Regions from separate parts of the Streptomyces sp. NPDC001828 genome, predicted to be linked through region 2. Evidence: riboswitches for the same ligand, from Rfam matches in the RefSeq annotation. Region 2 holds a riboswitch; each other region holds the start of a gene.

Region 1 (7,574 bases), on a different contig from region 2:
GTCACCCACTCCAGGTTCGAGCCGCCCGAGGGGCTGGCGTCCGCGGTGAGATCGAACTTGTCGCCCTTCACCACCACGCCGTCGGGCCCGCGGCCCTTGCCGAGGTTCTCACCGACCAGGGGCACTTCGGAGATCTCGCTGGAGATCATCAGGCTCATCTCGGCCGCCGCGCGCTGCGCGCCGTCGGGCCCCAACTGTGTCTTCTTGAGCCGGAGTTCGCCCGCCTCGGTGAGGAACTCGCCGTCGAACCAGCGGGCCCTCAGTTCGTCCTGCGACGTGCTCCGCTCCGCCGCGCTCAGCTCCTGCGCGTAGGGGCTGTACGGGTTGAGGACCCGCTCCAGGAGCTTGGCGTCGAGCAACCGCTCGCGCTCGACGGCCCGTTGCTCCTGCACGGCCTTGGCGGCGACGGGGTCGGCGACCCTGCGCACGTTCCACTGCGCCTCGAACTCGAAGCCGACCGCCCGCTGCACGACGGGGGCACCCGCCGCGTGTGCGTGCCCGTGGGCCCCGGTTCCGCAGTCGCGCTGCACGGAGGCGGACTCACCGCCGGCCTCGGGCGCGGGCCCGGAGAGGGCACGGGTGGCGTTGGCCTCGGCGGCCCGCTCGAAGGAGTCCGAGGGGTCGGACACGCGCAGCCCGTCACCGGTGTCGGTGCCGGCGACGGGTCCCCGGCGCTGCTGGATGACGTGCGTGAGTTCATGGGCGAGGGTGTGCCGGTCGGCGCCGCCCTGCCCGACCACGATGTGGCTGCCCGAGGTGTAGGCGCGGGCGCCGATCTCGGCGGCGGACCGCTGAGCCGCGGCGTCGTTGTGCAGGCGTACGTCGCCGAAGTCGGCGCCGAGCCTGGTCTCCATGTCGGCGCGCACCTCCGAGTCCAGCGGCTGCCCGGATCCCCGCAGCACGTCGTGCACCGCGGAGCGCTGCACGGCCGCGTCGCCCTGGGTCAGGAGCCCGGCCACCGCGGCGTTCCCCGCGGACCGCTGGAGCGCGAGCAACTGGGCCGCACCGAGCCCTCCGCCGGGCGCGGCCTGTCCGTCGCCCGCACCTCCACGCCGGTCACCGGCCCGTGAAACGGGTCCGCCGGGCGTGACAGCTGGGCCCTGCTGCCTGTCCTGCGCGTGCACGTGAACCCCTTCGGTGGTGAATCGTGAAGCCGGGCTGTACGTGCATATCAGCCACGGGAGCAGGGGTGAAGGTACGAAAGGGCAAGTACGGGTGCACTCCTGTCAACCAGCCGCGATTCAGAGCCGGTTGATGTCCGAGCCGGACCGGGCCAGGGCGGCGAGGGCAGCCTCCTCCACGGATCCGGCAGGCCGCAGGAGCGTGTCGAGGCGGGCCGCCGCGAGGATGCGCAGATGCCACGGCCGTACGCAGACCACGCCGAGGTGGCCGTCGCGCTCGCGGATCCTGCGGTGCGCCCGGCAGAGCTGGGTGAAGACGGCGCAGTCGAAGAAGTCCACGGGCCGCAGGTCGACGATCACCCGGGCGCCGGCCGGCTGGGTGGCCGCGTCCAGGTGGAGCTGGACGCCGGGCGCGCTGGCCAGGTCCACGGTGCCGTGCACCTCGACGACGGTGAAGCCGTGCATCAGATAGGTGCGGGCGTTGCGGCACCGGTCCGGCAGCAGCCCCGGCGGAAGGGGCACGGGCGCCGAGACGGATGGCCGAGCGGTGGATCCCATGGGCAGCTCCCGGTCCAGAACTGACCCCCGCGGTGCGGGAGTACTCGGTAGTCGGGCAGTCACCGTGGTCCCCGGGGTGACGCACTAGCACCCTAGGAACAGACGCGTATGCAGAAACGTCCAGCCTTCGAATTGTTCACCCCGGGGGGTGAACGAAATTTGCGTCTGCCCCTGTTCTGACCCTGCGCAACGGCTGCCGAGGGCTCAAAACGGCGCGGCGCCCGGCCAGTTGGGATGGCCGGGCGCGCGCTCGGGGCCGCGAGCGGTGCGGCCGGGCACTCCCTTCACCGCGAGAGGCCCGGCCACGGGATCCGTCAGTAGGCCCCGAAGACGTTGTCGATCGACCCGTAGGTCTTGGCGGCGTAGTTGCAGGCCGCGGTGATGTTGGCGATCGGGTCGTAGAGGTCCGTGGAGGTGCCCGGCACGTGGAAGGCGGAGAACGTGGGCTGGATGACCTGGAGGAGTCCCTTGGAGGGCGTTCCGGCCACGGCGTTGGAGTCCCAGTTGTTGATCGCCATCGGGTTGCCCGAGGACTCCCGCATCACGTTGCGGTAGATGCCGTCGTAGCTGCCCGGGATGCCGTGCTGGGCCATGATGTCCAGCGACTGCCGGATCCAGCCGTCCAGGTTGTTCGCGTACGTGGTGGTGCTGGCCACGGTGGCGGTCGCGGTGAGGTCGGTGGTCCGGGCCGAGCGGTCGGCCCGGGCGGAGGCGTCCCGGGCGGTGCTCGCCGCGGGGGCGCCGAGGGTGAGCTTCATGCCGGGGCGGATCAGCGCGGGGTTGCTGCCGATGACGCTCTGGTTGTCCTGGTAGAGCTGCTTCCAGCCGCCGCTCACGTTGAGCGCGTCGGCGATCTTCGCCAGCGAGTCCCCGTCGGCCACGGAGTAGCTCGTGGGGGCGGCCTTCACCGCGGTGACCGGCTTGGCCACGACGGAGTGGACCGACGCCGGGGCGGCGGAGGCCGTGGTCGCGCCGATCACCGGGAGGGCCAGGACGGCGCTGCCGGTGCCCGCGACGGCGAGGCCCCGGGAGAACGAGCGGGACTTCGGCCGGCGGTGCTTGCCCTTTGCGGACATGTGTCTATTCCTCTCCGTCGCCTGCGAGGTGAGCTGTCGGGTTCGGACGGGAGATGTCCGGTCGCGGTGCACGCGACTTCACCCCAGCCGTTCCGGAATCCGGATCGGCGGCTTACCTGGGTCCCCCGCTCCTGCCGTACGTGTATGGGAGGCTCCGGACGGCGGCAGGATTCGGCGTTCCTTCCGGATTGACGGTGAACGTAGACGAATAGCCCCGACGGAAACAAGGCCGGAATTCGTGAGGGGTGATCAGGAATATAGATCAACTCGAATTCACCGGCGCCAGCCACTTCGGCGGGAGCGCCCAACTCGCTTTCGGGTGAAGCGAAATGCCCCGGGCGGGCGCCACACGCCCGGCGGGCCGCACGTGACCCAATTCACTCGCCCGCGACGCAACCGCCGGGACCTCCGATAAAAGAGGCGAGTCTTACCCATTAGCCCCAATTAGGACATTGCCACGGCGGTCCATCCCGCGCCGATTACATTTCATTTCGGACACTTCGGGCACGAGGTCCCCGCCTACCCCCTGTGTGCGACACCACACCCATCCCCTACGCCTTGTCCGGGATCATGATCACTGGCCACCCTCCAGGGAACCGGGGGTGACAGGGGGCGGGGCGGGGAACGGGGAGGCGGGGCGGTGATCAATTCATTTGCGGTGATCAATTCGATCGATCACGGATCCTGCGAGTCCGCTCGCGTCCACATGGCGAAGGCGCGACGCCTGGCACGGCCTCGCGCCCCTGACACCATCTGGCCCATTCCGCCCAACTGGCTCTCGGCGCAGGCCCCGTCACGTCCCGTCAAACCCGTCTTCGCCGCACAATGGCTGCGGCCCACCCAGTAATAGTCGCCGTCAACTACCAATCACCAGGAAGAACATGAACGACTTCAGCGAATTCAAGGACATTCCCCCGACCACGCTCGCCGACATCGTCGGGCGCCCGCAGGTGATGGATATCGGCATTCGCCCTCTGTGGTCTCCGATGCCGCGTGTCGCCGGGCCCGCATTCACCGTGCGCTGTCCCGCCGGTGACAACCTCATGCTGCACGCGGCCATTTACCGGGCCGAACCCGGTTCGGTCATCGTGGTGGAGTCGGGCGACCTGGACTACGCCCTCGCCGGAGGCAACGTGTGCGCCGTGGCCCAACGCCGGGGCGTCGCGGCGTTCGTGGTCGACGGGGTGATCCGCGACCTCGCCGAGGTCCGCGAGGCGGGCTTCCCCGTCTTCGCCCGGGGCGTCATCCCCATTCCCGGCACCAAGAAGGCCGTCGCCCCGCTCAACGAGCCGGTCCGCTGCGGCGGAGTGCTCGTGCACGCGGGCGATGTGGTGGTGGCCGACGAGGAGGGCATCGTGGTCACGCCCCGCGCGCAGGCGGAGCAGGTGCTCCTCGATGCCCGGCGCAAGCTGGCCAAGGAGGCCGCCGAATCCCTGGACGCCTGGGAAGAGGCGCACCGCGGCCGGATCGACAAGGCCCTCGGCGACGGCGGCTTCGAGGGCTGAGCGCCCAACTCCCTTTCGCGCATGGCTGGTTGGCGACGGAGCGTGCCCGGTTCACACCGTGCCGACCTCGCGGACGAGTTCGAGGCCGAGGACGCGGTCCAGGTGGGACATGGTCTCGAACTTGGCACCCGGCGCCACCTCGTCGGCCGTCGCCAGATCGTGCAGGAGGCGCAGCACGGCCGCGGTGTCGAGCCGGTTGTCCAGGGCGGTGCGGGCCGTGCTCTTGAGGTCGGCGGGGATCGGTTTCGAGGGCTGCGCGGCCCAGCCGGCGATGGCCCGCCGCCAGCGGGCGAGGGCGCGCCCCGCCTCGTCGACCTGGTCGGCGGTGACCGTGACCGGCTCCTCGTAGGGGTGGCTGAGCAGCAGCAGGCGTACGGCCAGCAGGTCGAGGCCTTCGAGCGGGGGCAGAGCGGCCGCGCCGATCTGGAGGCCGGCGATGCCCGCGCCCTCGTACGTCGCGCTGCTGAGCTGGACGCCGGGCGGGCCGCCGAGCTGCTCGGCGATCCGCTCCGGGTCCCCCTCGGCGTCGGGCGGCCGGATACCGGCGGCGGCCACCGGCTGCTCGGGGCCGGTCCATCCGATGAGGGCCGCCCTGCCGCCCTGCTCGACGACGCGCGCCAGCACGTCCGCGATCAGCAGCACCCGCAGTGCGGTCCCGGGATCACCGTCGGCGGGGGCCTGGGCGCAGATGCGCAGGGGTCCGGGGCCGGCGAGTTCATCGACGATTCGCAGCATGCCGCCGACCCTAGGTGTTCGGGCCCGCCCTGGACACCGGTCCACGCCCGCACGGACGAGAAACGCCGCCGGGGCGGGCGGGCGTCAGGCGAGCAGGGGCTTCAGGGCGCCACCGCGCAGTCGGGCGACGAGCGGGGCCGCGTACCGCCGCGCGGACCACGTCACCGCGAGGGCCACGGCCGCGCCGACCCCGAAGGCGACCAGCACGTCGTGCGGGTAGTGCGCGCCGACGTACACCCGGGACGCGCCCATCAGGAGTGCGGCGAGGGCGGCGATCGCGCCGAGGCGCCGGTCGACCAGGAACAGGGCGACGGCCGTGGCAGCGGCCACCGTGCTGTGGTTGCTGGGGAAGGCGTAGTCGTTCAGGGGCGGGCACTTCTCGATCAGGAAGTCGTGCGGCAGCGCACGGCAGGGCCTGGGCTCCGTGAACACCGACTTGACCGCGTCGTTCACCACGTACGCGAGCACCACCGCGATCGGCGCGGACAGGGCCGCCGCCATGACGGAGGCGTCCTTGCGCCGCGCGATCCACCAGCCGGCCAGCATCAACACGGCGAACAGGGCGACGCCGTAGCTGGTGTACGCGGCCACCGGTCCGTTCAGCCAGTGCGTATGGCGGGCGAAGTCGGTGATGTCGCCGTACAGGCCGCCGTCGATGGACGCGCCGTCCAGGGCCTGGGTCGTGGGGGCGGAACTGGTCATGGGATGCGCTTCTCCGGTGGGTCGAACGGGGCGGGGTGCGGGGTGGCCTTCTGGGTGAAGGCCGGGCGAGCGGAACATGAACGACTACAGGCATGTAGACGTCAGAAGATCCGGATTGGTTGCGCAGACGATCCGGATTGGTTGCGCAGAGGGTCCGGATGGGTTGCTCAGAGGGTCCGGATGGGTCGCGCGCCCCTGCCGATCCGCTCGGTGGCCCCTGCGGGAAGCCCTCAGCCCCAGAGCCCCTCGGCGAGCGCCACACCCGCGAAGACCGCGCCGAGGCCGGCCACCACACTGCCGACGGCGTTCGCCACCGCGTAGGACTTCGCCCCCTGCTCGGCGAGCCGGAGCGTCTCGTACGAGAAGGTCGAATACGTGGTCAGCGCTCCGCAGAGCCCCGTGCCGACGAACAGCTGTACCGACGAGGACGCGGCGCCCTCGGTGACCGCGCCGGTGAGTACGCCGAGGATCAGACAGCCGGCGACGTTGACCGTGAAGGTGCCCCAGGGGAAGACGCTGTCGTGCCGCTTCTGCACGGTCAGGTCGGTGAGGAAGCGCAGGGGCGCGCCAATCGCCGCCCCCAACACCACGTAGATCCAGCTCACTTGACGCTCTCCCGTCCGGTGTACCGCGTGTCGTCCCCGGTCCGCTGTGCCGGGTGGGTCCGTCCCGTCAGGCCGGTCATCGCCGCCTCCGCACGAGCACGCGCCGGGTCAGCCACACCGCACTCCACACGGCCGCGAGCGCCACGGCCAGCGTGAGGGCCAGATAGGCGAGGGCGGTCAGGGGCCGTCCGGCGGACAGGAGCTTCTGAATGTCGACGGCGTACGTCGAGAAGGTCGTGAATCCGCCGAGGACGCCGGTGCCGAAGAAGGGGCGGACCAGCCGGTGCGCGGACCACACTTCGGTGATCGCCACCATGAACACGCCGATCACGGCGCAGCCCACGGCGTTGACCAGCAGTGTCGTCCACGGAAACGAGCCGGGGGCGGTGGTCCACAGGAGCGAGGCCCCGTAGCGGGCGCAGGCGCCGATCGCTCCGCCGAGCGCCACCACCGCGACGACCGGGCCGAGACCGCGTGCGAGGTCCCGGCGCTGGGCCGGCACGCCCAGATCGACATCGGGGTCGGTGGGCCCGTCGGTCACCCGCGACTGCTTGGCTGCGTCGGACATGCTTCTCCTAACTGGTCAGGGCTGCGGATGGGCGGGCGGTGGCGGCGGCAGCGAGCCGAGGCCCGGGGCCGTTTCGGGCCACACCAGCAGGATCGGGCAGGGCGCGTGGTCGACCACGAACCGGGTCGCCGGACCGAGACTGCGCGGCCCGAGGTGGCGGTGGTCGCCGTCGCGCGCGCAGACGAGGAGGTCGGCGCCTTCCGCGGCGCGCACGACCCGCTGTTCGGCGCGGCCTCTCAGGTCGAGGCGGCGGGCTGGACGGCCCAGGCGCCGCTCGGCCTCGGCGAAGAGGTCGTCGACGGCGGCCCGGGAGAGTCCTTCGAGGCGGGTGCCGGGGTCGCGTTCGCGGTGGCCGCGCCCGAGGAGCCCGGCGAACGCGCCGTGCGCGGCCTCGGCCACCGTGTCGTCGGTGACGTGCAGGAGTACGAGGTCCTCTCGCCCGGCGGTGTGCTCGCGCGCGGCGTCCACGCAGGCGGGCCAGGTGCCCTCGGTGATCCAGATGATGACGCTCATGGAATGCGGTCAGCCTCCGATCGTGTGCAGCGCCGCCCAGAGCGCGGCGGTCGACGCGACCAGTGTGGCGGGAACGGTGAGCAGTCCCAGGCGGGTGAAGTGCCCGAGTTCCGGCGCGTCGTCGTGCTCGTGCAGGATCCGCCGCCACAGCAGGGTGGCGAGCGAGCCGACGTAGGTGAGGTTCGGGCCGA
Region 2 (7,574 bases):
TCCGAGTCGAGGATCCCGGTCAGCTCGTCGATCTCGCCGGTCAGCCGGTCGCGCTCGCTCTCCAGCTCGATCCGGTCGAACTTGGTGAGCCGGCGCAGCGGCGTGTCCAGGATGTACTGCGTCTGGATCTCGCTCAGCGAGAAGTGCTCGATGAGCCGCTCCTTCGCCTGCGCCGAGTTGTCACTCGACCGGATGATCCTGATGACCTCGTCGATGTCGACCAGGGCCACCAGCAGGCCCTCGACCAGGTGCAGCCGGTCCCGGCGCTTGGTGCGGCGGAACTCGCTGCGCCGGCGCACCACGGTGAAGCGGTGGTCGAGGTAGACCTCCAGGAGCTCCTTGAGGCCGAGCGTGAGCGGCTGGCCGTCCACCAGGGCCACGTTGTTGATGCCGAAGGACTCCTCCATCGGCGTCAGCTTGTAGAGCTGCTCCAGGACGGCCTCCGGGACGAAGCCGTTCTTGATCTCGATGACCAGACGCAGGCCGTGCGATCGGTCGGTGAGGTCCTTCACATCGGCGATGCCCTGGAGCTTCTTCGAGCCGACCAGGTCCTTGATCTTGGAGATGACCTTCTCCGGGCCGACCGTGAACGGCAGCTCGGTGACGACCAGGCCCTTGCGGCGGGCCGTCACGTTCTCCACCGAGGCGGTGGCGCGGATCTTGAACGTGCCGCGGCCCGACTCGTAGGCGTCCTTGATGCCGCCCAGGCCCACGATGCGCCCGCCGGTCGGCAGGTCGGGGCCCGGCACGAAGCGCATCAGCGCCTCCAGGTCCGCCTCCGGGTGCCGGATCAGGTGGCGGGCCGCGGCGATGACCTCGCCCAGGTTGTGCGGCGGCATGTTGGTGGCCATGCCGACCGCGATGCCGGACGACCCGTTCACCAACAGGTTCGGATAGGCGGCCGGCAGGGCCACCGGCTCCTGCTCCTGGCCGTCGTAGTTCGAGGCGAAGTCGACGGTGTCCTCGTCGATGGACTCCGTCATCAGCGAGGTGGCGTCGGCCATCTTGCACTCGGTGTACCGCATGGCGGCCGGCGGGTCGTCGTTGCCGAGCGAGCCGAAGTTGCCGTGGCCGTTGACCAGCGGAAGCCGCATGGAGAACGGCTGAGCCATGCGCACCAGGGCGTCGTAGATCGACGCGTCGCCGTGCGGGTGCAGCTTGCCCATCACCTCGCCGACGACACGGGCGCACTTCACATAGCCCCGGTCCGGGCGCAGGCCCATCTCGTTCATCTGGTAGACGATGCGGCGCTGGACGGGCTTCATTCCGTCCCGCGCGTCCGGCAGGGCCCGCGAGTAGATCACGGAGTACGCGTACTCGAGGAAGGAGCCCTGCATCTCGTCGACGACGTCGATGTCGAGGATCCGCTCCTCGAAGTCGTCGGGCGGCGGCGGGGTCTTCGTGCTGCGGCGGGCCATCGCGGCTGCTGCTCCTTCACGTACCGGATCGGATCTCTGATGCCGACCATTGTGGACCGTCCCACTGACAACGCCGACCGCGACCCGGGAACTTCGCCAGGTGCCCGCGCGCTTGCATACAGTGGCAGGACTTCTTTACGTAAGGCTTCTCCCGCCAGTACTTCACACAGCGGTACTGCGCATCGGATACGAAGGGACGTACATGCCCATGGGTCACACGGCCACAGCGCAGGCCGGCTCCGGCGGTCTGACAGCGACCGAGCACCGACTGGCCAACGGCCTGCGCGTGGTGCTCTCCGAGGACCACCTGACCCCGGTCGCGGCGGTGTGCCTCTGGTACGACGTCGGTTCGCGCCACGAGGTCAAGGGCCGCACCGGCCTCGCCCATCTCTTCGAGCACCTCATGTTCCAGGGTTCCCACCAGGTGCACGGCAACGGCCACTTCGAGCTGGTGCAGGGCGCGGGCGGTTCGCTGAACGGCACCACCAGCTTCGAGCGCACCAACTACTTCGAGACCATGCCCGCCCACCAGGTCGAGCTCGCGCTCTGGCTGGAGGCCGACCGCATGGGCTCGCTGCTCGCCGCGCTGGACGAGCAGTCGATGGAGAACCAGCGCGACGTCGTCAAGAACGAGCGCCGCCAGCGCTACGACAACGTCCCCTACGGCACCGCCTTCGAGAAGCTGACCGCCCTCGCCTACCCGGAGGGCCACCCCTACCACCACACGCCGATCGGCTCGATGGCGGACCTGGACGCGGCCACCCTGGAAGACGCCCGGAACTTCTTCCGCACGTACTACGCGCCCAACAACGCGGTGCTCTCCGTGGTCGGCGACATCGACCCCGAGCAGACGCTGGCCTGGGTGGAGAAGTACTTCGGATCCATCCCCGCCCACGACGGCAAGCAGCCGCCGCGCGACGGCTCGCTGCCCGGCACCATCGGCGGACAGCTGCGCGAGGTCGTCGAGGAGGACGTCCCGGCGCGCGCCCTGATGGCCGCCTACCGGCTGCCCCACGACGGCACCCGCGAGGCGGACGCGGCCGACCTGGCGCTGACCGTCCTCGGCGGCGGCGAGTCCTCCCGGCTGCACAACCGCCTGGTGCGCCGCGACCGCAGCGCGGTGGCCGCCGGCTTCGGCCTGCTGCGCCTGGCCGGCGCACCCTCGCTCGGCTGGCTCGACGTCAAGACGTCCGGCGGGGTCGAGGTCGAGGACATCGAGAGCGCAGTCGACGAGGAGCTCGCGCGGTTCGCCGCCGAGGGCCCGACCGCCGAGGAGATGGAGCGCGCCCAGGCCCAGTTGGAGCGCGAATGGCTCGACCGCCTCGGCACCGTGGCCGGCCGCGCCGACGAACTGTGCCGCTACGCCGTCCTGTTCGGCGACCCGCAGCTCGCCCTGACGGCGGTCGACCGCGTCCTGGACATCACCGCCGACGAGGTCCGGGCGGTCGCCGCCGCGAAGCTGCGCCCCGACAACCGGGCGGTCCTGGTGTACGAGCCCACCGCGGCACCCGAGGCAGGCAACGAAGAGGAAGAGGCGGGCCAGTGACGGACGCTGTCGTGACCATGGAGTTCCACCCCCAGCCGGCCGCCGGCCCCGCCACGCCGTGGGCCTTCCCGGCCCCCGAGCGCGGCACGCTCGCCAACGGCATGACCGTGCTGCGCTGCCACCGGCCCGGCCAGCAGGTCGTCGCCGTCGAGGTGTTCCTCGCGGCCCCGCTCGAAGCCGAGCCCGCGGGCCTCGACGGCGTCGCCACGATCATGGCGCGCGCCCTGACCGAGGGCACCGACAAGCACTCGGCCGAGGAGTTCGCCGCCGAGCTGGAGCGCTGCGGCGCCACCCTCGACGCGCACGCCGACCACCCCGGCGTCCGGGTCTCCCTGGAAGTGCCGGTCTCCCGGCTGCCCAAGGCGCTCTCGCTGCTCGCCGAGGCGCTGCGGGCCCCGGCGTTCGCCGACTCCGAGATCGAGCGCCTGGTGCGCAACCGGCTCGACGAGATCCCGCACGAGCAGGCCAACCCGGCCCGCCGCGCCGCCAAGCAGCTCTCCAAGGAGCTCTTCCCGGCCTCCGCGCGCATCTCCCGGCCCCGCCAGGGCACCGAGGAGACCGTCGAGGCCATCGACGCGGCCGCGGTGCGCGCCTTCTACGAGGCGTACGTGCGCCCCTCGACGACCGTCACCGTCGTCGTCGGCGACCTCGCGGCCACCGACCTCGACGCGATCCTCGCGGACACCCTGGGCGACTGGACCGGCGACACCGCCGAGCCGCGCCCGGTCCCGCCGATCACCGCCGACGACCGCGGCCGGGTCGTCATCGTGGACCGGCCCGGCGCCGTGCAGACCCAGCTGCTCATCGGCCGCATCGGCCCCGACCGGCACGACCGGGTCTGGGCGGCCCAGGTGCTCGGCACGTACTGCCTGGGCGGCACCCTGACCTCGCGTCTGGACCGCGTGCTGCGCGAGGAGAAGGGCTACACCTACGGGGTGCGGTCCTTCGGCCAGGTGCTGCGCTCGGGTCCGGACGGCGGCGCCGCGATGCTCGCCATCAGCGGCTCGGTCGACACCCCGAACACCGGTCCCGCCCTGGAGGACCTGTGGAAGGTGCTGCGCAAGCTCGCCGCGGAGGGTCTTGACGACGCCGAGCGCGAGACGGCCGTGCAGAACCTGGTGGGCGTCGCCCCGCTCAAGTACGAGACCGCGGCGGCCGTCGCCGGGACGCTCGCCGACCAGGTCGAGCAGTTCCTTCCCGACGACTACCAGGCCCAGCTGTACGCCCAGCTCGCGGACACCGGCACCGTGGAGGCGACGGCGGCCGTCGTCAACGCCTTCCCGGCCGACCGCCTCGTCACGGTCCTGGTCGGCGACGCCGCGCGGATCGCGGAGCCGGTCAAGGCGCTCGGCATCGGTGAAGTCACCGTCGTCACGGGCTGATTGAGGCTCCGGGCCGGCCGAGCGGGCCCGGCACGGACGAGGACACGGAGGACCCCGGAGGCGCATGAGCCGCCGGGGTCCTCCCGTATGTCCGGTTTATTGGGGAGGTTGCCCGTCTGTGATGTGGCGTGCGCTACAAAATCCTGTGTGTGTTTGGTGATTGAAAGATCAGCGGTTTAGCGTCGGTCCCGCTGTCCGTCACCACCCGTCGCAGCCGCGGCACCGGACAGTGATCGCCGAGTCCCCGATGGCGCGAGCCAGGGGAGCCGGGGACCCACTCAGTCCCTGGGGTGAATCGGACGCCTCCGCCCGCGGAGGAGCCCGTAGGAGACCTTCCTGCTCCGAACCCGTCAGCTAACCCGGTAGGCGAGATGGAAGGAAAGGACACCGCCGCTACATGGCGTTCACCCGTGCCACCGGGAAGCATCGCGCGCCCAGCCGAATGACGCGCCGCAGCGCGAACATCGCGGGCATCGCCACCCTGGCCACCGCCGGAGTCGTAGGCACCCTCGCCTCCCCGGCCGTCGCCGCCCCGAGCACCACCACCGACACCGGCCTCAGCCAGGCCATCGTCATCGGCGACTCCCTCGCCGACCAGCTGGGCGCCCAGGCCGACGCGCAGAAGCAGGCCGCCGCGAAGGCCCGGGCGAAGGCGGAGGCCGAGGCCGCCGCCAAGCGCAAGGCCGAGCAGCGCGCCCAGGAGGCGCGCGAGGCCAAGGAGCGCGCCGCGCGCGAGGCGGAGCGCAAGCGCCTCAACACGTTCGTGGCCCCCATATCCGGCAGTTATGTGTCCACCGGCTACAAGACCGGCGGATCCCTGTGGTCCTCCGGCAGCCACACCGGCATCGACTTCCATGCGGGGATCGGCACTCCGGTCCACGCGGTGGGTCTGGGCACCGTCGTCGAGGCCGGTGACGGTGGCGCCTACGGCAACAACATCGTGATCCGGATGCACGACGGCACGTACACCCAGTACGGCCACCTCTCGGTCATCCAGGTCTCCGTCGGCCAGTCCGTGGAGCCGGGCCAGCAGATCGCCCTGTCGGGCAACACCGGCAACACCACGGGTCCGCACCTGCACTTCGAGGCCCGCACCGGCCCGGAGTACGGCTCGGACATCGACCCGATCGCCTATCTGCGTTCGCACGGCGTCGGCGTCTGAGACGGCACCGGCGCTCCCCGCGCACACCGAAGGCCCCCGGCACCGAGCCGGGGGCCTTCGTCATTGGCCAAAAGATATGCCTTGGTTCCGGCCCGTCACGTGGAATTAACAGGGCCTGCAATAGAGTCACGAAAAAGCCTTGGTCGACCGCGTTCCGCGGGGAATGAAGCGGAGGTTCGCCATGCGCATTCCGGCGCATTCGGTATGCACGGCCATACGCGACGACATCGTCACGGGTGTCTTCGAGCGCGGCGGCCGGCTCACCGAGGAAGTACTCGCCCGGCGTTACGGGGTCTCCCGCGTCCCGGTCCGCGAGGCGCTGCGCACCCTGGAGTCGGAGGGGTTCGTGACCACCCGCAGGCACGCGGGCGCGTGTGTGGCCGAGCCCACCGAGGTGGAGGCCGCCGACCTCCTCGAACTGCGCCTCCTGCTGGAGCCGTTGGCCGCCGCCCGGGCCGCGCGCCGGCGCACCGAGGCCCATCTCAAGGTGCTGCGCGGCCTGGTGAGACTGGGTCAGGACCGGGCCCGGCGGGGTCAGGGCGAGGATCTGCGCTCGCTCGGCGGCTGGTACCACGAGACGCTCGCCCAGGCCTCCGCGAGCCCCGGACTCATCGCGATGCTCACGCAGTTGCGGCACAAGGTGGCCTGGATGTACGCGGTCGAGACGCCGTCCCGCCCCACCGAGGCCTGGGCCGAACTCGGCGCCATCACCGACGCGGTGACCCGCGGCGACGCCGAACGTGCCCGCTCGCTCACGGCCCTCCACGCCGAGGGGTCCTTTTCCGCCCATCGGCTGCGCACGGCCGTACCCGTGAGGTCTTCGCAACATCCCGTCAACATCGCGAGTGCCCGCGCTTAACGGCGGCGCCGTATACAAGAAGGGGCCGGCGTCGTGCTGCCCGGAATTGACGGCTCGGCGTTCCCTATTGATTGACGGGCCCGCATTCCCCTGCGTGAGCCCGCACCTCATTCCCCCTGCCTGAGCCCGCACCCCATTCCACGGCAAAACAAAAGGACCGCCGAGCCCGTATGCGGGTTCCGCGGTCCTTCGGTGTGACGTCGACCGGATCAGACGGTCTCGGGGAGCTCCTCGAGACCCTCGGCGACCAGCTTGGCCAGCCGGTCGAGCGCGGCGTCCGCGCCCTCGGCGTCGGAGGCCAGCACGATCTCCTCGCCGCCCTGCGCACCCAGGCCGAGCACCGCGAGCATGGACGCGGCGTTGACCGGGTTGCCGTCGGCCTTGGCGATCGTCATGGGGACTCCGGCGGCCGTGGCGGCACGGACGAAGATGGACGCGGGGCGGGCGTGCAGGCCCTCGGCCCAGCCGACGTTGACGCGGCGCTCAGCCATGGTGTTGCCCTTCGAAATCTCTGACGGTTGTCTAGACCAGTCTCTCATGTGGTGCGCGGTGCTCGTACCGACCTTAGGCCCCTGTGCGCCGCCGATCGGCCCTCCCCACCTTGCCCCGGCGCGTACGGCCCCGCGACCCGTACGCTTTCGGTATGACGACGGCGTCCGACCCCGCGTACCCCGCTCACTGGGAGGCCGACGTGGTGCTCCGCGACGGCGGCACCGCGCGCATCAGGCCCATCACCACCGAGGACGCCGAGCGCCTGGTCTCCTTCTACGAGCTGGTGTCGGACGAGTCGAAGTACTACCGCTTCTTCGCGCCCTACCCCCGCCTGTCCGCCAAGGACGTCCACCGCTTCACCCATCACGACTACGTCGACCGGGTCGGGCTCGCGGCCACCGTCGGCGGCGAGTTCATCGCGACCGTCCGCTACGACCGGATCAACGCCCAGGGCCGCCCGGCCTCCGCCCCCGCCGACGAGGCCGAGGTCGCCTTCCTGGTCCAGGACGCCCACCAGGGCCGGGGCGTCGCCTCCACGCTCCTCGAACACATCGCGGCGGTCGCCCGCGAGCGCGGGATCAGGCGGTTCGCCGCCGAGGTGCTGCCCGCCAACAACAAGATGATCAAGGTCTTCACGGACGCCGGCTACCAGCAGAAGCGGTCCTTCGAGGACGGCTCGGTCCACCTCACCCTCGATCTGGAGCCCACCGCCGAG
Region 3 (7,574 bases), on a different contig from region 2:
CGTGGCTCATCCGGTCCAGCTGGGCACGCACCGCCTCGTTGAGCACCGGGTGGTTGTAGCCGTGCACGGCCGACCACCAGGACGCCATCCCGTCGATCAACTCGCGCTGCCCGTGTGCCGGTTCGGCGAGCCGGAGCCGCACGCCCGACGCCGACTCGACCAGGAGCTGCTCCTGCCGGTTGGGCATCGGGCCGTACGGGTGCCAGACGTGCCGGCGGTCCAGTTCGAGCAGGTCCGCGGGGGAGTGCTCAGGCATTGGGCGCGAGGTCCGTTCCGGCACCCCGGCGGCGCACCGCGACCAGGTCCGTGCGCGCCTGGTCGGCGGGCACCTGCTCGGGCACCTCGGGCACCTCGGGCGCGCCGTGGCCGCCGCAGGGCCCGCAGCCGCCGCCCTCGTGGGAGCCGCAGCCGCTGTCCTCGTGCGAGCCGCAGCCCGCCGGGCCCGTGCCGCAGCCCGAGGCGGCGAGCGCGTCGGCGCGGTGGCGCGGCAGGGTCGTGGTGCCGGCGCCCTCCACCTCGAACCCGGCGTCCGCGATCATGTCGAGGTCGGCCTGTCCGGCCTGGCCCTCACTGGTGAGGTAGTCGCCCAGGAAGATCGAGTTGACCAGGTTCAGGGCGAGCGGCTGCATCGAGCGCAGATGCACCTCGCGGCCGCCGGCGAGCCGCACCTCGACGTCCGGGCACACGAACCGGGTCATGGCGAGGATGCGCAGGCAGCGCTGCGGGGTGAGGTTCCACTCCTTGGCGAGCGGAGTGCCCTCGAACGGGATCAGGAAGTTCACCGGCACCGAGTCCGGGTCCAGCTCGCGCAGCGAGAAGACGACGTCCACCAGGTCCTCGTCGGACTCGCCCATGCCCGCGATCAGCCCCGAGCAGGCCGAAAGACCCGCGTCGTGCGCCTTGGTCACGGTGTCCACGCGGTCCTGGTAGGTGTGCGTGGTCGTGATGTCCCCGTACGTCGCCTCGGACGTGTTCAGGTTGTGGTTGTACGCGTCCGCGCCGGCCGCCCGCAGCCGCTCGGCCTGGCCGTCGGAGAGCAGCCCGAGGCACGCGCAGACCTCGACGCCCTCGTTCTGCTCCTTGATCGCCTCGATGGTCTCGGAGACCCGGGCGATGTCGCGGTCCGTGGGGCCGCGGCCGCTGGCCACCAGGCAGACCCGCTTCGCGCCGCCCGCCACGCCCGCGGCCGCCGCCTTCGAGGCCTCGTCGGGCTTGAGCCAGGTGTACTTGAGGATGTCGGCCTTGGAGCCGAGCCGCTGGGAGCAGTACGAACAGTCCTCGGGGCACAGGCCCGACTTCAGGTTGACCAGATAGTTCAGCTTCACCCGGCGGCCGAACCACTGGCGGCGCACCTTGCCGGCCGCGGCCACCACATCGAGCAGTTCGTCGTCGGAGGTCGCCAGTACGGCGAGTGCCTCTTCGCGGGTCGGCAGTTCGCGCCGCAACCCCTTGTCCACCAGCGTGTTCAGCAGGTCCATGGCGCCGATCTTCGCGCACGGCACCGCCCCTGGCCAAGGTAGGGATCCCACAACACAGCCCGTTTGAGGTGTGTGTATCGCCACACCATGACCGGGCATGGCACCGGCTAGGGTCTGTCGGCAGCCTACAAAAAGGGACTCCACCATGCCGCGAGCGCCGTTCGACTGGATCGACGCAGAATCGGAGCGCCGCGAGCGCGCCGGTCTGGTCCGCACGCTGCGGCCGCGCGCCGCCGGCCAGGACCTCCTGGACCTGGCGAGCAACGACTACCTGGGCCTCACCCGGCACCCCGAGGTCATCGCGGGCGCGGCCGGCGCCGCCCAGCGCTGGGGCGCGGGCGCCACCGGCTCGCGCCTGGTCACGGGCACCACCGCGCTGCACGCGGAACTGGAGCGCGAACTGGCCGATTTCTGCGGCTTCGAGGCCGCCCTCGTCTTCTCCTCCGGGTACGCGGCGAACCTGGCGGCCCTCACCGCGCTCGGTCCGCACGGCTCGCTGATCGTCTCCGACGCGGGCAACCACGCCTCCATCGTGGACGGCTGCCGTCTCGCCCGGGCCCGCACCGAGGTCGTCCCGCACGCCGAACCCGAGGCCGTCCGCAAGGCCCTGGACGCCCACGGCGGGCCCGGGCTCGTCGTATCGGACTCGGTGTTCTCGGTGGACGGGGACGCCGCGCCGCTGCTCCAACTGGCCGCCTTCTGCCGGGAGTTCGGGGCCGCGCTGGTCGTGGACGACGCACACGGGCTCGGTGTCCTCGGCGAGGGCGGACGCGGCGCGCCGCATGCCGCCGGGCTCGCGGGCGCCGGCGACACGGTCGCCACCGTCACCCTGTCCAAGTCCCTCGGCAGCCAGGGCGGCGCGGTCCTCGGCCCGGCCCGGGTCATCCGTCACCTGGTGAACGCGGCCCGCACCTTCATCTTCGACACGGGCCTCGCCCCGGCGGCCGCCGGCGGGGCGCTGGCGGCCCTTCGACTGCTGCGCCGGGAGCCGGAGTTGGCGGGCCGGGCCCGTGCCGTCGCGGCCGAGCTGCACGCCAGGATCACCGCCGCCGGACACCTGGCGGTACGCCCCGACGCCGCGGTGGTCTCCGTGCGGGCTCCCTCACCCGAGGCCGCGGTGGCCTGGGCCGCCGACTGCCGGGCGGCCGGGCTCGTGGTGGGCTGCTTCCGTCCGCCGTCGGTGCCGGACGGCATCTCGCGGATCAGGCTGACCGCCCGGGCGGATCTGACGGAAAGCCAGATCGACATGGCGGTGGGCACGGTCCTCAGGACCGCGCCCACGGCGTGACGAACCGTCAACTCGACTGCGTGACAGTGGAGATGAAGCGTTGCCAGGCGGGTGCGCCGAAGAGCAGCGCGGGCCCGTCGATCCGTTGGGAGTCGCGTACGGCAAGCAGCTCGCCATTGAGCCGGGCCGTCTCGACACAGTTGTTCATGCCCACGCTGCGGCTGCTGCGCCGCCAGGTGGCACCGGTGAGGGACGTACTGGAAGGAACTTGCGCAGGGCGTGCGGACATCATGCCTCCCCACTCGCCGGGAACTAGCCCGGTCCTTCCCGGGCCGTTCTGGCGATGAGATCCGACGATTCCTCGGAGGAAAGCGCGAGTGCCTGGACGGTCTTGAACGCGGCACTGTACGCCTCAAGGTCTTCTCTCCGCTCGAGATAGAGGCTACTCGTCAAGTGGTCGATAACAACCACATCCAGATCGGAAATGGCCGGAAAGGAAAACATAATGAAAGGCCCGGTGAGGCCGACATAGCCGCCGTGCTGGAAGGGGATGACCTGTAACCGCACGTGCGGCAGCGAGGCCACCTCCAGCAGGTGCCACAACTGCTCCCGCATGGCCTCCCGGCCGCCCACCCGCCGGCGCAGCACCGCCTCGTCCAGGACCGCGCTGAGCATCAGCGGCGGATCCCCGCGCAGCACCTCCTGGCGCGCGATCCGCACCTCCACGAGCGTGTCCACCTTGTCCGGCGGAAGTCCGCCGAGCGCGGCCCGCGTCACCGCCCGCGCGTACGCCGGTGTCTGCAACAGGCCGGGCACCACCGAGGTCTCCAGGGTGCGCGCCGAACGCGCCTGCGACTCCAGGCTGATGAAGTCGCGGTACTGCGGCGGCAGCAGACCCCGGTACGCGTGCGCCCAGTCGACCCCGCCGCTGCCCGCCGAGTCGGCCAATGCCTCAAGGAGCGCCCGGAGTTGGGGGTCGCCGACCCCGTACGCGTCGAGCAGCCGGGCCACGTCCGCGGGCTTCGCACCGCTGCGTCCGGTCTCGATCCGGCTCACCTTCGACTGGTGCCAGCCGACCAGGGACGCCGCCGCCCCGCTCGTGAGCCCCGTGCCGTCCCGCAGCTTGCGCAGTTCCTCGCCGAGCTTGCGCCTGCGCACCGCCGGTCCATGCCCCATGGCCGCCTCCTTCGCCTCCGGCGATGGGTAAGTGTGAGCCCAAATACGCTCTGCCGTCGGACAGTTCACCGCTTTGAGCGACAGATATATGCATATCTTGGTGGATCGCACCCGAGACCGGCACGATGAGTGGCACTCTGGCGCGAAGCACAATCCGAGGCCGTAGTCGTCTTCGCGAGCGCTCATCCGCCACGAGTCAACAATCGGCCCGGGTGGGAAAGGGAAAGCGTCGCCATGGCAGACCACCTCGAAGCAACCGTCACTCTGCCGAGCGCTCCCGCCTCGGTCTCCGCGGCACGGCGGTACGTCGCCGGGATCCTCACGGACTGGGGCCTGCCCTCCGATGCCGAGGCCGCCGACACGGTCCGGCTCATCGTGTCGGAACTCGCCACCAACGCGGTTCAGCACACCTTCGGCCAGTCGCCCACCTTCACCGTCGACATCCATCTGGAGCGCGAGGCGGAGTTGCGGATCGGCGTCACCGACAGCCACCCGCGCTGGCCGAAACGATTGCCCGCGGCCGTCCAGCAGGACAACGGCCGGGGCATGGTGATCATCCGCTGGCTCGCGGCCGAGTCCGGCGGCCGGCTCTCGGTCGCGCCCACGGCGGACGGCGGCAAGACGGTCTGGATCGCCCTGCCGTGGACCGCGTCGGTCCAGAGCGGCCAGTAGGCCCACGGGGCGCGCCTGAGCCTCCCCGGGGCGTCGGACGCGTGCCGGGGACGGGCCGACGGGGTGTCAGCCCACCCGCCCGTACCAGACGGTGTTGCTCCAGATCCGTTCCAGACGGACCACGGCACCGGTCTTGGGGGAGTGCCAGATCCGGCCGTTCCCGGCGTAGATCCCCACGTGGTAGACGCTGCCTCCGGAGTGGAAGAACACCAGGTCCCCGGCCTTGCGGGAGGACGCGGTGACGTGCCGGGAGCTGTTGTACTGCTGCTGCGCCGAGCGGGGCAGCTTGCGGCCCGCCTGCTTGAACGAGTACAGCGTGAGCCCCGAGCAGTCGAAGCGAGAGGGCCCCGAGGCGCCGAACTGATAGGGCGATCCCTTCTTCGAGGCGGCCACATGGAGCGCCCGGGCGGCCACGGCCGCGGCGTTGGCCTCGGACGTGCTGCCCGGGGCCAGCGTCGTCCCGCCCGTGACGGCGAGAGCGAGCGCACAGACGGTGCCGAGCCGGACCGTCAGGGACGGGACGTGTGTCTGCGCAGTCATGCGCAACCCTTCGTCAAACCGCCTGCGAAGGATGACCTGTCGGGTTCGGACTGGCGAAGATGCCCGGCCGCGCGAACGGCTTCACCCCGAGGGACGGCCGTGGTCCGGCCGCCCCGAAGAAATCGGGTCCTCCACTCCTGCCGGTCCACTCCTGTCGACCAGACGTCCGGAACGGCGGCAGGACTCGGCGTCCGCCCGGACCGCCCCGCCGCGGTGGCGGGGGCTTGTCGTCTCAGGGATCTTCACGCACCGACTGTCGGATTTACCGCCCAAAACGGGTTTCTGTGAGGCTCCTCACGAGTGCCCCATTCGGGTGGACAGGGGCGGATGGACGCTCCTCCGAACGGGGTTGACGAGCCTCTTACCTGCGACGGAAGGATCGTTTCAGCACAGGAGCCACAGGCCATAAGCGACTCATAAGGGTCAGTGAAAAGGGCCTCCGGTGAGCCGAACGGGGGTAGCCCGTTTGGTTCGTTTCGCCCGTTACTTGAGCGCGTCGGGTACCCCCGGCGCCACTCGGCCTCCTCACATCGTCGACTGCGGGGGCACCGTGAGGCGGCCCGCGCGTCGCTCACCGTCCAGCACGCGCAGCGCCCGCGTCAGCGTCTGAGCGTGCACCCGCGACTCGCCGCGCGCGTGCATCAGCGTGAGCGCGTCCTTGAGCGAGGCCGCCCGGCCGACCAGGGCCTGGGCCGCCCGCAGGGCCGCGTAGGTGTCATGGCCGTGCGCCGGGTTGATCCGGCCGAGCAGGTCGACCACCGCGAGATAGGAGTCGATGAACTCGGACTCGGCGCGCGTGAGCGCCGGCAGCGGCGGAAGTTCCGGTGGCAGCACGGCACTTCACCTGCCGCGCAGCGACGTCTTGCGGCTTTCGAGCACATGGTCGGCCAGCCCGTACGCCACGGCGCCCGCGGCGTCGAAGACCACGTCCCGCTCGATGTCGGCGGCCACCCGCTCGGGGTCCTTGCCGGTGTACTGGGCGAGCAGCTCCGTCAACAGGGCCCGGCCGCGCAGGATTTCGGCCGCGTGGATCTCCAGGTCGGAGGGCTGGCCGCGCATCGGCTCCTCGATGGAGGGCTGCTGGAGGAGCACCCGGGAGGCGGGCTGCACGGCCCGCTTGCCGGGGGTCCCGGCCGCGAGCAGCACCGCCGCAACCGAGCTCACCTGGCCCAGACAGAACGTCTGCACATCACAGCCCACGAACCGCATCGTGTCGTGGATCGCGGTCATCGCGGTGAGCGAGCCACCGGGGGAGTTGATGTACAGCGAGATGTCCCGGTCCGGGTCCGCGTGCTCCAGGTGCATGAACTGGGCCATCACATCGTTGGCCGACGCGTCGTCGACCGGGGTGCCGAGAAAGACGATCCGCTCCTCGAAGAGCTTGGAGTACGGATCGAGCGTGCGGGTGCCGAGGGCGGTGCGCTCCTCGAACTGCGGGAGTACATGGCGGGCGGCAGGGCGGTGGTTCATGACGTACCTCTCCTCGACCGGGGGACCGGAAGGCCTCTTGAGAAACGTACAGGACGTACAGAACGCACAGATAGAGGCGTCGTCGCTTCTTGCGAGAAGGGGCAGGTCGGAGGGTGTTTCGCTGTGAGCGAGCGGGAGATTCGCGCCGTTACGGGGCCCGGCTGACGACCCGGGCTGGCTCATTAGGCGCTCTCCCCGCGCATCCCCCGGATGGCTAGCGTGCGTCGGCGCGGGGGTCACCTGGGGAGAGGGCTCACTGAAGTGTTCTATTTCGCATTCCGTCTCGTGCTGCTGCCGCTGCTGCGGTGGCTGTTCCGCCCGAGCGTCGAGGGGGCCGGGCGGGTACCCGAGGCAGGTGCGGTGATCCTCGCGGGGAATCACCAGTCGTTCACCGATCAGTTCCTGCTCGGCGTGACGCTGCGGCGCCGGCTCACCTTCCTGGCGAAGCAGGAGTACTTCACCGCGCCGGGCCTCACGGGCCGGGCGACGGCCGCGTTCTTCCGCGCGCTCGGCCAGATCCCGGTCGACCGCTCCGGCAAGGACGCGGCCCGGGCGGCGATCGACACCGCGCTCCAAGTCCTGGACGGGGAAGGGGTGTTGGGGGTCTTCCCGGAGGGGACGCGCTCGCACGACGGGCGCCTCTACAAGGGCAAGGTCGGGGTCGCGGCCATGGCGCTGCGCTCCGGCGCCCCGGTGGTGCCGGTCGCGATCATCGGTACGTTCGAGGCGCAGCCGAAGGGGCGCAGGCTGCCCCGGCGCGTACCGGTCACCCTCCGGTTCGGGGAGCCCCTGGACTTCTCGCGCTACGCCGGGATGGAGGACGAGCGCCTGGTGCTGCGGGCCGTGACGGACGAGATCATGTACGCGGTGCAGAGGCTGTCCGAGCAGGAGTACGTGGACGTATACGCGGTCGAGGCCAGGACGGCGTGGGAAGCGGGCGCCGCGGCCGCCTGAGGCCCGCGCGCCGGACGGCGGGCCCCGAGTGGCGGCCCGCCTGTCGGCGCGATACC

Evidence for each region. Region 2 has a riboswitch for cyclic di-AMP ahead of ACFYZA_RS32285 (M23 family metallopeptidase). Riboswitches for the same ligand answer to the same signal wherever they lie in the genome.
Region 1: it holds a riboswitch for cyclic di-AMP, as region 2 does, so the genes downstream of both, ACFYZA_RS03900 (transglycosylase SLT domain-containing protein) here and ACFYZA_RS32285 (M23 family metallopeptidase) in region 2, are expected to answer to the same signal.
Region 3: it holds a riboswitch for cyclic di-AMP, as region 2 does, so the genes downstream of both, ACFYZA_RS00565 (C40 family peptidase) here and ACFYZA_RS32285 (M23 family metallopeptidase) in region 2, are expected to answer to the same signal.

Annotation. Positions count from the first base shown of each region.
Region 1 covers NZ_JBIATV010000001.1:830,776-838,349, reverse strand. Annotated here, with positions in the region: gene ACFYZA_RS03910 (DUF4157 domain-containing protein) at 1-1,124, opposite strand, end outside; gene ACFYZA_RS03905 (STAS domain-containing protein) at 1,242-1,679, opposite strand; gene ACFYZA_RS03900 (transglycosylase SLT domain-containing protein) at 1,994-2,755, opposite strand; cyclic di-AMP (ydaO/yuaA leader) riboswitch at 2,761-2,942, opposite strand; gene ACFYZA_RS03895 (RraA family protein) at 3,637-4,260, shown strand; gene ACFYZA_RS03890 (hypothetical protein) at 4,312-4,995, opposite strand; gene ACFYZA_RS03885 (phosphatase PAP2 family protein) at 5,080-5,697, opposite strand; gene crcB (fluoride efflux transporter CrcB) at 5,928-6,302, opposite strand; gene crcB (fluoride efflux transporter CrcB) at 6,379-6,870, opposite strand; gene ACFYZA_RS03870 (universal stress protein) at 6,886-7,383, opposite strand; gene ACFYZA_RS03865 (SLC13 family permease) at 7,393-7,574, opposite strand, start outside.
Region 2 covers NZ_JBIATV010000014.1:163,415-170,988, reverse strand. Annotated here, with positions in the region: gene ACFYZA_RS32300 (DNA topoisomerase (ATP-hydrolyzing) subunit A) at 1-1,418, opposite strand, end outside; gene ACFYZA_RS32295 (M16 family metallopeptidase) at 1,627-2,964, shown strand; gene ACFYZA_RS32290 (M16 family metallopeptidase) at 2,982-4,346, shown strand; cyclic di-AMP (ydaO/yuaA leader) riboswitch at 4,571-4,730, shown strand; gene ACFYZA_RS32285 (M23 family metallopeptidase) at 4,744-5,508, shown strand; gene ACFYZA_RS32280 (GntR family transcriptional regulator) at 5,690-6,367, shown strand; gene ACFYZA_RS32275 (HPr family phosphocarrier protein) at 6,577-6,858, opposite strand; gene ACFYZA_RS32270 (GNAT family N-acetyltransferase) at 7,011-7,574, shown strand, end outside.
Region 3 covers NZ_JBIATV010000001.1:110,800-118,373, forward strand. Annotated here, with positions in the region: gene ACFYZA_RS00535 (adenosylmethionine--8-amino-7-oxononanoate transaminase) at 1-256, opposite strand, end outside; gene bioB (biotin synthase BioB) at 249-1,478, opposite strand; gene ACFYZA_RS00545 (8-amino-7-oxononanoate synthase) at 1,624-2,766, shown strand; gene ACFYZA_RS00550 (DUF397 domain-containing protein) at 2,774-2,998, opposite strand; gene ACFYZA_RS00555 (helix-turn-helix domain-containing protein) at 3,019-3,882, opposite strand; gene ACFYZA_RS00560 (ATP-binding protein) at 4,117-4,554, shown strand; gene ACFYZA_RS00565 (C40 family peptidase) at 4,621-5,094, opposite strand; cyclic di-AMP (ydaO/yuaA leader) riboswitch at 5,099-5,294, opposite strand; gene ACFYZA_RS00570 (hypothetical protein) at 5,620-5,928, opposite strand; gene ACFYZA_RS00575 (ATP-dependent Clp protease proteolytic subunit) at 5,935-6,564, opposite strand; gene ACFYZA_RS00580 (lysophospholipid acyltransferase family protein) at 6,826-7,518, shown strand.